One region of the Streptomyces sp. NPDC002911 genome, then DNA from elsewhere that is predicted to be linked to it. Evidence: riboswitches for the same ligand, from Rfam matches in the RefSeq annotation. Region 1 holds a riboswitch; the other holds the start of a gene.
The links. Region 1 has a riboswitch for cyclic di-AMP ahead of ACWD04_RS17900 (transglycosylase SLT domain-containing protein). Riboswitches for the same ligand answer to the same signal wherever they lie in the genome.
Positions count from the first base shown of each region.

Region 2: it holds a riboswitch for cyclic di-AMP, as region 1 does, so the genes downstream of both, ACWD04_RS25540 (M23 family metallopeptidase) here and ACWD04_RS17900 (transglycosylase SLT domain-containing protein) in region 1, are expected to answer to the same signal.

Region 1 is NZ_JBSFUO010000010.1:128,512-133,647, forward strand. Features, by position in the region: gene ACWD04_RS17880 (NAD(P)/FAD-dependent oxidoreductase) at 1-62, shown strand, start outside; gene ACWD04_RS17885 (cytochrome P450) at 112-1,335, shown strand; gene ACWD04_RS17890 (ferredoxin) at 1,390-1,581, shown strand; gene ACWD04_RS17895 (hypothetical protein) at 1,913-2,107, opposite strand; cyclic di-AMP (ydaO/yuaA leader) riboswitch at 2,183-2,343, shown strand; gene ACWD04_RS17900 (transglycosylase SLT domain-containing protein) at 2,346-3,221, shown strand; gene ACWD04_RS17905 (hypothetical protein) at 3,423-3,977, shown strand; gene ACWD04_RS17910 (SIS domain-containing protein) at 4,046-4,939, opposite strand.
Region 2 is NZ_JBSFUO010000021.1:241-5,376, reverse strand. Features, by position in the region: partial or broken gene ACWD04_RS25550 (TipAS antibiotic-recognition domain-containing protein) at 84-202, shown strand; gene ACWD04_RS25545 (PP2C family protein-serine/threonine phosphatase) at 338-1,495, shown strand; cyclic di-AMP (ydaO/yuaA leader) riboswitch at 1,729-1,881, shown strand; gene ACWD04_RS25540 (M23 family metallopeptidase) at 1,893-2,933, shown strand; gene ACWD04_RS25535 (aldo/keto reductase) at 3,084-4,028, shown strand; partial or broken gene ACWD04_RS25530 (PrsW family glutamic-type intramembrane protease) at 4,033-4,875, opposite strand; partial or broken gene ACWD04_RS25525 (transposase) at 5,028-5,136, opposite strand, start outside.

The DNA of each region.
Region 1 (5,136 bases):
CGCGGCTGCGCCGCCAGGAGATCGGCGGTCCCGTCCCGTCCCTGGAAACCTCCGCGCCGTGACAGCGGCCGAGGACACGTCACTCCCACCGCACGACGAAGTGAGGAAGCGATGACCAGCACGACAGGCACAGAAGAGGCGCTCACGCCCCCGGCCCCGGAATGGCCGATGTCCCGCGCGACGGGCTGTCCGTTCGACCCACCGCCCGCCCTGAAGGCCGAGCAGGAACAGGGGGCGCTCAGGAAGGTCGGCCTGTGGGACGGGACCACGCCCTGGCTGGTGACTCGTTACGCCGATCAGCGCGCGCTCCTCGCCGATCCGAGGATCAGTGCCGACATCTCCCGGCCCGGCTATCCCAGTTCGGCACCGGTGAAGGGGACGAGCTTCAGCTTCATCCTGATGGACGACCCCGAACACGCCCGCCAGCGGCGGATGGTGACGGCGCCCTTCACGATCAGGCGGGTCGAGGCGATGCGCCCCGCCGTCCAGAAGATCGTGGACGGACTGATCGACGACATGCTGGCCGGGCCCCCGCAGGCCGACCTCGTCCAGACGTTCGCGCTCCCGGTTCCCTCGCTCGTCATCTGCGAACTGCTCGGAGTGCCGTACGCCGACCACGACTTCTTCCAGGAGAACAGCAAGATCCTCATCAGCCGGAGCGCGGATCCCGAGGTACGGGCCGTGGCCCACGGCAATCTGATCGGCTATCTGGACGAGCTGATGGGTCACAAGATAGCCCGGCCCGTGAACGACCTCCTGTCAGGACTCGGTACCCGGGTCGAGGCGGGTGAACTGTCCCGCCGTGAGGCGGCCGAGATGGGCGTCCTGCTGCTGCTCGCCGGACACGAGACCACGGCGAACATGATCGCTCTGGGCACCCTCGCCCTGCTCGAGCATCCCGGCCAGCTCGCGCTGCTGCGTGACACCGAGGACCCCACCGTGGTCTCCGGTGCCGTCGAGGAGCTGCTGCGCTATCTCAACATCACCCACGGGGGCCGCCGTCGCGTGGCCCTGGAGGACATCGAGATCGCGGGCGAGGTCATCCGGGCGGGCGAGGGAATCATCGTGCCCAACGACATCGGCAACCGTGACCCCGAGGTCTTCGCCGACCCCGACCGGCTCGACCTCCGGCGCGACGCCCGGCGTCATGTGGCCTTCGGTTTCGGCGTGCACCAGTGCCTCGGTCAGCCGCTGGCGCGCATGGAGCTGCAGGTCGTCTACAGCACCCTCTACCGTCGCATCCCCACGCTGCGTCTGGACGCCCCGCTGGAGGAGCTGTCGTTCAAGCACGACGGAGCCGTCTACGGCGTCCACGAACTGCCCGTGGCGTGGTGACCGTGCACCCCCCACACCCCGCCGCACAGTGACACCGACGACGAAGGAGTCTTCATGAAGGTGATCCTCGACCAGGACAAGTGCGTGGCGTCCGGACAGTGCGTGGTCGCCGCCGCCGACGTGTTCGACCAGGACGACGACGGCATCGCCGTACTGCTCGACGCCACGCCGTCCTCGGACCGTGCCGACGACGTCCAGCAGGCCGCGGCCGTGTGCCCGGCACTCGCCATCATGATCCAGGACTGACGCGAGGCGGCCGGCCGGCGGACGGCGGGGGACGGGCCTCGGTCCGCAGTGGCCCGCAGCAAACCCTTACGGGCTGCTGCGGGCCACTGCTGTGCCGCGGCGCGTCCCTTGTCGCCGTGGTGCGCCCGGACGGTCGCCCAGTGCGGCTTCCGGCTGAGTTCGCCGCCCGGCCCCACCCATCGAACGGCAGCCGGGTCGTCGAGGTCATGGACCGGAATGCCGGCGGCTGCGGCAGCGATCAGTACGTCGGTCATGGCGGTCGCACTCATGAGCCGCATGTCCGATTTGGTCTGGTTTTTTAAATTAATCCCGTAATCCATAAAAGGCCATTTCATGCGACCTGACCCTCTTCGATCGGGAACAAAGCGCCCGAATCGGACTCCGTGACCAGGGTCACTTCGCGCACCCCGGACGCGGGGGTGCGGCAGCCGGTTCCCTTCTGTGCCAACGGGAATGGCCGGCGCGATGTGGGGTGGATTACATGAATTCCCGTGAATTGATCTTCCGGATGAATTGTGATCACCATGCCGGGCTTGTTCCTTTCCCTATTTCTCGCCTACGGTCGCCATCACTCCGGACGGAACGCCTAATCCTGCCGCCGTCCGGTTACCCGACCACTTCTTCGTGCGGCAGGAGCGGGGGACCCAAGTAAGCGCCGATCCGGTTTCCGGAGCGGCTCGGGGTGAAGTCGCATTCGTATGCGACCGGACATCTCCAGTCCGAACCCGACAGCTCACTTCGCAGGCGACGGAGAGGAATTCAGCATGCCCGAGAATGGTAAGCACCGTCGTTACAGGGCCAGTTCACTGACCCGCGGTATCATCGCCGTGAGCACGGGTGGAGCCGCCCTGGCCCTTCCTGTGATCGGTGCGACCGGCGCCTTCGCCGCCCCGGCCCAGCCGACCGCCGTCGAAAAGGCGGCGACGTCTACTGCCGTATCCGGCAAGGGAATTGCCGCGCAGAAGTCCGAGACCGGCGCCTATTCCGTCGTCGTGGGCGACACCCTCGCCAAGATCGCCCGTGAGCATTCTGTCAGCGGCGGCTGGAAGGCCCTGTACGAGACCAATCAGAAGGTTGTCGGTGGAAACCCCGACCTGATTCGCCCCGGTCTTCAGCTGACCATCGGTGCCAAGGCCGAGAACAAGTCGGCGGACAAGGCCGAGAAGGCCGAATCCAAGGCGTCCGACCGGGCCGAGGAGAGCGCTGACCGCGCCGACCGTTCGGAGCGTGCGAGCACCCCCGTCGCCGCCGAGGGCGCGCCCGCCACCGAAGCCGTTCCCGCCACCGAGGCCGTTCCCGCCGCCGAGACGGCCACGTACACGAACGACCTCGACGGCTGGATCAAGGAGTCGCTGGCCATCATGGCCGAGCAGGGCATCCCCGGCAGCTACGACGGGATCCACCGCAACATCATCCGCGAGTCCTCGGGTGACCCGATGGCCATCAACAACTGGGACTCCAACGCGGCGGCGGGTATCCCGTCCAAGGGGCTGCTGCAGGTCATCGACCCGACCTTCCAGGCCTACCACGTGCCCGGTACGTCGATGGACAGCTACGACCCGGTCGCCAACATCACGGCCGCGTGCAACTACGCCGCTGACAAGTACGGCTCGATCGACAACGTCTTCTCGGCCTACTGAGTCCTCGCCGAGGCGAAACCGCCGGCGCGCGGGCGTGTGACAGAGGGACAGGACTGACGGGTGGTACGGGTTCGGCGGAACCCCTACCACCCGTCAGTCGTTTCCGGAGGGGGTCGCGCCACGGCGGCCGGCGCACCGGCGACCGGCCGGCCGGACCCGGGCGACTGGTCTCGTACAGGTTCGTCGTCCATACTGCCCGCCGTGGAGCAGCGCATAGATTCGAAGATCAAGTCCGAGTTCGCCGCGGGGACAGACCCGGCGTACATCCCCGGCCTGACGGCCCCTGCCCCCGCGCGGACGGAGGCGGAAGCGGAGAAGGCGGCGCCCGAGCGCAACCCGAAGGCCGAGATCGTGGACGCTCATGCCGAGGGGGTGGCCGAGGAGGCCGTGGACGATTCCGCGGCCGCCGACGAAGCGGCCCCGGAGGACGCGGCCCCGGGCGTCGATACGACGCGTGAGGGCGCCGGTGACGGGGACGGCCCCGTCTTCGAGGTCAGCGACCGGCGCGGATCCATCAGGGCGGACGCCGAGGGCGTCCGCTTCCGGCTCGACGACCAGGAGGCGGAGTTCGACTGGTCCGAGATCGGGGCGGTCGAGGTCAAGACCGGCCGCTTCGGGCGCCGGTTCACCGTAACCGTCCACCTGTCGAGCCGCCGGTGGTTCAACGCCGAGGTCGAGGCGGGCGCCCGCAGCGACCTGAAGGCGTGGACGGCGGAGCTCGACGAGGCGCTGGACGCCTACTTCGAGGAGGCCTGACCCGCGTCACGGTCACGGCCGCGTACCGGGCTGCTCATCGGCCCGGTGCGTGGCATGCCCTGACCGCTTCAGGCCCCCGCTGCCGCGTCGAGCACCACGGAGCGGGTCAGATGGCGCGGCAGGTCGGGATCGAGGCCACGGGCCGCCGCGCGGGCGATCGCCAGGCGCTGGACCCGGACCAGGTCGGCCAGCGGGTCCAGGCCGCTCTCCACCCAACGGGCCCCGGTCGCCAGCACCCGCTCCCGTAGTCCTTCCGGAGCGGTGCCGAACATCCAGGTCGCGGTACCGGTCGTGGCGATGCTGATGGGGCCGTGGCGGTATTCCATCGCGGGGTACGACTCGGTCCAGGACAGGGACGCCTCTTTCATCTTGAGCGCCGCCTCGTTGGCGAGCCCGACCGTCCAGCCGCGCCCCAGGAAGCTGAACTGGGTGCATTCCAGGAGCCCTGCGGGCAGCGGCTCCGCCAGGGCGGTCTCGGCGTCCCGTACGACGTCCTCGGTGTGCAGCCCGAGATGGGCACGGAACAGGGTCAGCGCGGTGGTGGCGAACCTCGTCTGCACCACCGACCGTTCGTCGGCGAAGTCGAGGACGACCACGTCGTCGGCGGCAGCCATCACCGGGGTGTGCGGGTCGGCGGTCACGGCGACGGTCCGGGTGGTCCCCCGCAGCCGGGTGAGCAGATCGAGTACCTCGGTGGTCGTACCTGAACGCGTCAGCGCGACGACCCTGTCGTACGCGCGCCCGAAGGGGAATTCCGAGGCGGCATACGCGTCCGACTCGCCCTGCCCGGCGGCCTCGCGGAGCGAGGCGTACGCCTGCGCCATGTAGTACGACGTCCCGCAGCCGACGACGGCGACGCGCTCACCGGTGGCGGGCAGGGCACGCATCCGGTCGACAGCGACCTCCGCGGCGCGGCGCCAGCACTCCGGCTGGCCGGCTGTCTCGGTCTCGACATGCGACATGTCCGCACTCCGCTTCCGCTGCTGTTCGCACCTGGTGGGGTGGGGCTGGGTGAAATCGATGCCCGCGTGTTCAATACTGCATGTCGGATGGGATAATCGAGCAAGAACAAGCAAACTGATCGAGGTCCCCTGTTCTTCGCGGCGGCTGTTTTCAGTCAAGCTTGGTAGGTGGACGGCTCAATCCGGTTCCGTCATCC
Region 2 (5,136 bases), on a different contig from region 1:
CTAGAAGACAGAGGCCCGGATCCTTCCAAGGATTCGGGCCTCTGTCGTGTGCGTCCCCGTCCGCCGGTGCGGGGGTTGACTTTGACGAGATGTACGTCGCCGGTCCGCGCCTCGGAGGAACTACGATCGGTATGGAGACGGAACGGCCGTCTTCGTTCGGGATGCACTGACGATCTACGCGCAGCACCGGCTTTCCGACTGACCCCCGGTAGGCGGCGGGGCTCCGGCGACTCCTCCCTTCGGCCGATGACGAGTCGCCGCTCGGCGCGGCTCCGGCAAGCCCGGGTGGAGCGCGGTACCGTCCGCAGCCTTGGGTGGACCGGGTAGGAGCGCACAGGTGGGGAAGCGGGACGGACGGCGAGGGGGCGCTGCCGGGAACGCTCGTTCCCGGCGGTTCGTGCGCGCGCTGCCCGCCCTGATGATCTGCGCCGGAGTGATCTTCGACCTCGCGACGCCGTCCGAGGTCACCGCTGTGCCGCTCTTCGCGGCCGCCCCGCTGATCGCCGCCCCGTTCTTCTCGCTGGCCCGCACCGTGCGGGTCGGAGTGGTCTCGATCCTCGTCGTGCTCGCCATCCGGGTCTCGGACGGCATGCTCGCCGAGGTCGTGCCCGTCACCGATCTGCTCACCCTGTTCACCGTCGCGGCGCTCTCCCTCGTCATCAACCGCGTCGTACGCCGGGGGAACGAGCAGCTGGCATCGGCCAGGGTCATCGCGGAGACGGCGATGCGCGCGGTGCTCCCGACACCCGAGGACCGGATCGGGGGGCTGCTGGTCGCGGCGAGGTACGAGGCGGCGCAGGCGGACGAGTTCGTCGGCGGCGACCTGTACGCCGTCACGGACACTCCGTACGGGGTGCGCCTGGTCCTCGGTGACGTACGGGGCAAGGGGCTGGACGCCGTGGCGGCGGTGGCCGTCGTGATCGGGGCGTTCCGGGAGGCGGCGGAACAGGAGCTGTCGCTGGAGGGGGTGGTCCAGCGGCTGGAACGGGCGCTTGCCCGTGAGAGCTCGCGGCGGGGCGGGCTCGACTCCATGGAGGGGTTCGTCACCGCTGTCCTCGCGGAGATCCCGGCCGGATCGGACACGCTTCGGGTCATCAACCGCGGTCACCCCGAGCCGCTCGTGCTGCACGCGGACGGGGCGCTGGAGGTGCTGGCTCCGACCGTGCCCGCACTGCCGCTCGGGATGGGGCTGGACGTGTGGCCGGACCGGTCGGACGTGTGGACGCTGCCGGCCGGTGCGATGTTCCTGACGTTCACCGACGGCCTTTCCGAGGCGCGGGACGCGAAGGGCGTCTTCTACGATCCTGCGGCCCGGCTTCGCGGCCGGCTCTTCCCGGGGCCCGAGGAACTGCTGTCCGCGCTCACCGACGACGTACGGCTGCACACCGGCGGCCGGTCGACGGACGACTTGGCGCTCCTCGCCGTCGGGCGTCCCGCGCGGGGGCAGCAGGAGCGGCGGACGAAGGTGAAGATCGTGCGGCGGGACAGTGAATGACCGGTCGCGACCGTCGGTAGTCGAAGGACCCCGCTCCGCATAACATTTGACGCACCGTCAGAAACTGCTGCCCGGGTGAAGGGTGCTCAAGTCGCCCGTTTGTGACCGATTGACCCATGAAAGTCCAGGCCGGAGTGGCGAATGATCTACGGGAACAGCTTGGAATGGGACCCGGGTGTCTATTAACGTTCGATAACGCAGCGCGGTTGTACCTGTCGTCGCAAGAGGCGGCACCGTGCGCAGCGCCGAATTCCGCAAGGGAACCGGGGAACCACCTACATGGGGTGAATCGGACACCTGTGTCTCGCGAGAGACGAAGGGGCCCGTAGGAGACCTTCCTGCTCCGAACCCGTCAGCTAACCCGGTAGGCGAGAAGGAAGGAAAGGAGTGCGCCCACGTGGCGTCCAATCAGCCTGCCCCCGAGGCACCGTCATCCTTCAGGACCGGCAGCTTCGGTGATGAGGACAGGACGTGGGAGGAATGGAACCCCACCGAGGAGTCCATCCGTCCCGTACGCGGCCGGCATCGCGTAGCCAAGCAGCGCGGCCTCGCCCGTAGCTCCACCGTCCTCGGCGTCGGGGTCATCGCGGCCGTCGGAGCGGGTGGCATGGCCACCGCTCAGAGCAAGCCGCCGGTCTCCATTTCTCTTCCCGATTCCATCGCGGACAATCTCCCCGACGCCAAGTCCCTTCCCGGTGTCGGCGCGTTCATGTCCGACGACTCCGGCTCGGACCACGAGACGGTCGCCGCGTCCTCTCCGCTCACCACCGCGGGCATCACCGCCGCCGAGGCCGAGCAGGGCACCACCGACGCCGGCGAGGCGCTTCGCGCCCGCATCCTCCAGCAGGCCGAGCAGCAGCAGGCCGGAGCCGACGCCGAGGCCAAGGCCGCGGAGGAGCAGGCGGCGGTCGAGTGGGCCGCGGCCCAGGCGGCAAAGCAGCAGAGCGACGCCGAGGCCGAGGCGGCGGCGAAGAAGAAGGCGGCGGCGGCAGCGGCGAAGAAGAAGGCGGAGGCCGAGCGTCTCGCCAAGCTCGCCGCCAGCTACGCCGTGCCGACCTCCTCGTACTACATCAGCTCGACCTTCGGCCAGGCCGGTTCGATGTGGTCCTCCGGCCACCACACCGGGCTGGACTTCGCGGCCCCGACCGGCACCCCGGTCAAGGCCGTCCACAGTGGAACGGTGAAGTCGGCCGGCTACTCCGGCTCGTACGGCTACCGCACGGTCCTGGAACTCGACGACGGCACCGAGGTCTGGTACTGCCACCAGTCGTCGATGGACGTGGCGGCAGGCCAGAAGGTCACCACCGGCCAGACCATCGGCCGCGTCGGCGCGACCGGCAATGTGACCGGCGCGCACCTGCACCTGGAGATCCACACCGCGGACGGCTCGGGCATCGACCCGATGAGCTGGCTGCGCGGTAAGGGCCTCACGATCTGAGCCCCTCGGAATCCCGGCGGCCCTGACGCACGCCCCCCGTACGTCAGGGCCGCCGGTCCGTCCGGGACGGGGACTCGTCAGGGTTTTCCGGATTGTGCGCCGTGGACGTGCACCGGAATAGTTGCCTGAGCCGACCGGTTGTTCCTGGACATGACATCTCGGCGCCCGCTCGGTTCATCGAGCCTCCAGGTCTTCCCTCTCGCCCTCGGCGGCAACGTCTTCGGCTGGACCGCCGACGAGGACGGGACCTTCGCCGTCCTCGACGCGTACGTGGCGGCAGGCGGCAACTTCATCGACACCGCCGATTATTACTCGGCCTGGGTCCCGGGCAACGAGGGCGGTGAGTCGGAGACCCTCATCGGCAAATGGCTGGCCGCCCGTTCCCGCCGCGACGACGTCGTCATCGCTACCAAGGTCGGCGCCCACCCCGCGTACAAGGGGCTCTCGCCCACCACCGTCAAGGAGGCGGCGGAGGCGTCGCTGCGCCGGCTCGGCACCGACCACATCGACCTCTACTACACGCACTTCGACGACGAGAGCGTCCCCGTCGAGGAGATCATCACCGCGCTCGACCAGCTGGTGAAGGCCGGCACGGTGCGGGAGATAGCCGCCTCCAACATCAGCCCCGCGCGGCTCCAGGCATCCCTGGACTTCTCCGAGCGCGAGGGCCTGGCCCGCTACGTCGCACTGCAGCCGCACTACAACCTCGTCTCGCGCGACACCTATGAGGGCGCGCTCCAGGACACGGCGGCCGGCGCCGGTCTCGCCGCGGTCCCGTACTTCGCGCTCGCCTCGGGCTTCCTCACCGGCAAGTACCGGGCGGGGGCAGCCGTCGAGAGCGCACGGGCCGAGGGCGCGGGCCGGCACCTGGAGACCGAGCGCGGCCGCAAGGTGCTCGCGGCGCTCGACAGGATCGCCCAGGAGCACGACGCCGAGATCGCCACGGTCGCCCTCGCCTGGCTGGCAGCCCAGCCGACCGTGACCGCGCCGATCGCCTCCGCGCGTACGGTCGGACAGCTGCCGGCGCTGGTGTCGGTGGCTGACCTGCGGCTGACCGAGCAGCAGGTGGCGGAGTTGACCGAGGCTTCTGCCTGACGCTCTAACCGGGCGGTGTGCGGCGCCCGCCGTCCTCCAGGTACGGGTTGTAGCCGCCGTAATGCCGGTGCGGTGCGGGGATGTGCTGCGGAGGCGGCCCGCCGTGGGAGGGCTGCCGGGGGAACGGCGGCGGCGCGGGCGGCCGGTGGGCGCGGAGCCGGCCCGTCGCGTGGGCCGCGTACGTCAGGGCCGGGCCCGCGATGTCCCGGCGCTGCCAGAGGTGGTGCAGCAACTCCCGCTCGCGGACTGCGAAGTCCGCTCCCGCGCCGTCGTGGCGCGCCCTCCGGCGCAGCATGGCCAGCGAGGTCGCGAACGACTCGTACTCCGCGACGGCGCGGGCCGCGGCCCTGCCCCGGGCGCGGTCCGGGTGGCTGTGCCAGTGCCTGGCCATGTCGCGGGCCATGCCCCGCGCCCGCATCGAGGCCAGCGCGAGAGGCTCGGCGGGGGCCAGCCAGCCGGCCGCCGCGTACACCGGCAGCTCGGTGGAGAGCGTGCCGAGCTCCCGCTGGCGCGACCAGATCGCCAGCCAGGCCACCAGGCCGAAGGCCGGCATCATGAACGCGCCGTACACCGCGTAGAAGCCGTACGGTCCGAAGGACGACGAGCCGTTCCACAGGGCGTGCGTGCCCATGGCGAGGACGAGCCCGAGCAGCGGCAGGACGATCCGGCGCACCCGGTGGCGCCCGCCGCCGAGCGCCGCGATGCCGAAACCCATGCCGGAGAACACCGTGAACAAAGGGTGTGCGAACGGCGACATCACCACGCGGACGAAGAACGTTCCCGCCGTCACGGAGGCGAAGCCCGTGGTTCCCAGCTGCTGGTCCTCGCCGAAGGCATTGCCGAGATAGCCTCGCCGTTTCGGTTGGGGCGATGAGGTGTCGTTGAGGGGGAACTGCCTGGTGGCTGACGCGTTTTCGGTGTTCGGACATGGTGGAGACCCGGCGCGGTGGTCGGGTTCTCCAGGGTCCTTCGGGTCGTGGGCGGTCAGGGGCCTGCCGGTCAGTCGGCGGGACGGGGCAGTGCGGCGAGGCGATGGAAGGCCGTGGCCAGTTCGGTTCTCCAGGGCCAGGTCGCCGATATCCGCAAGCGCAGGCGTCGACCGCCGCGG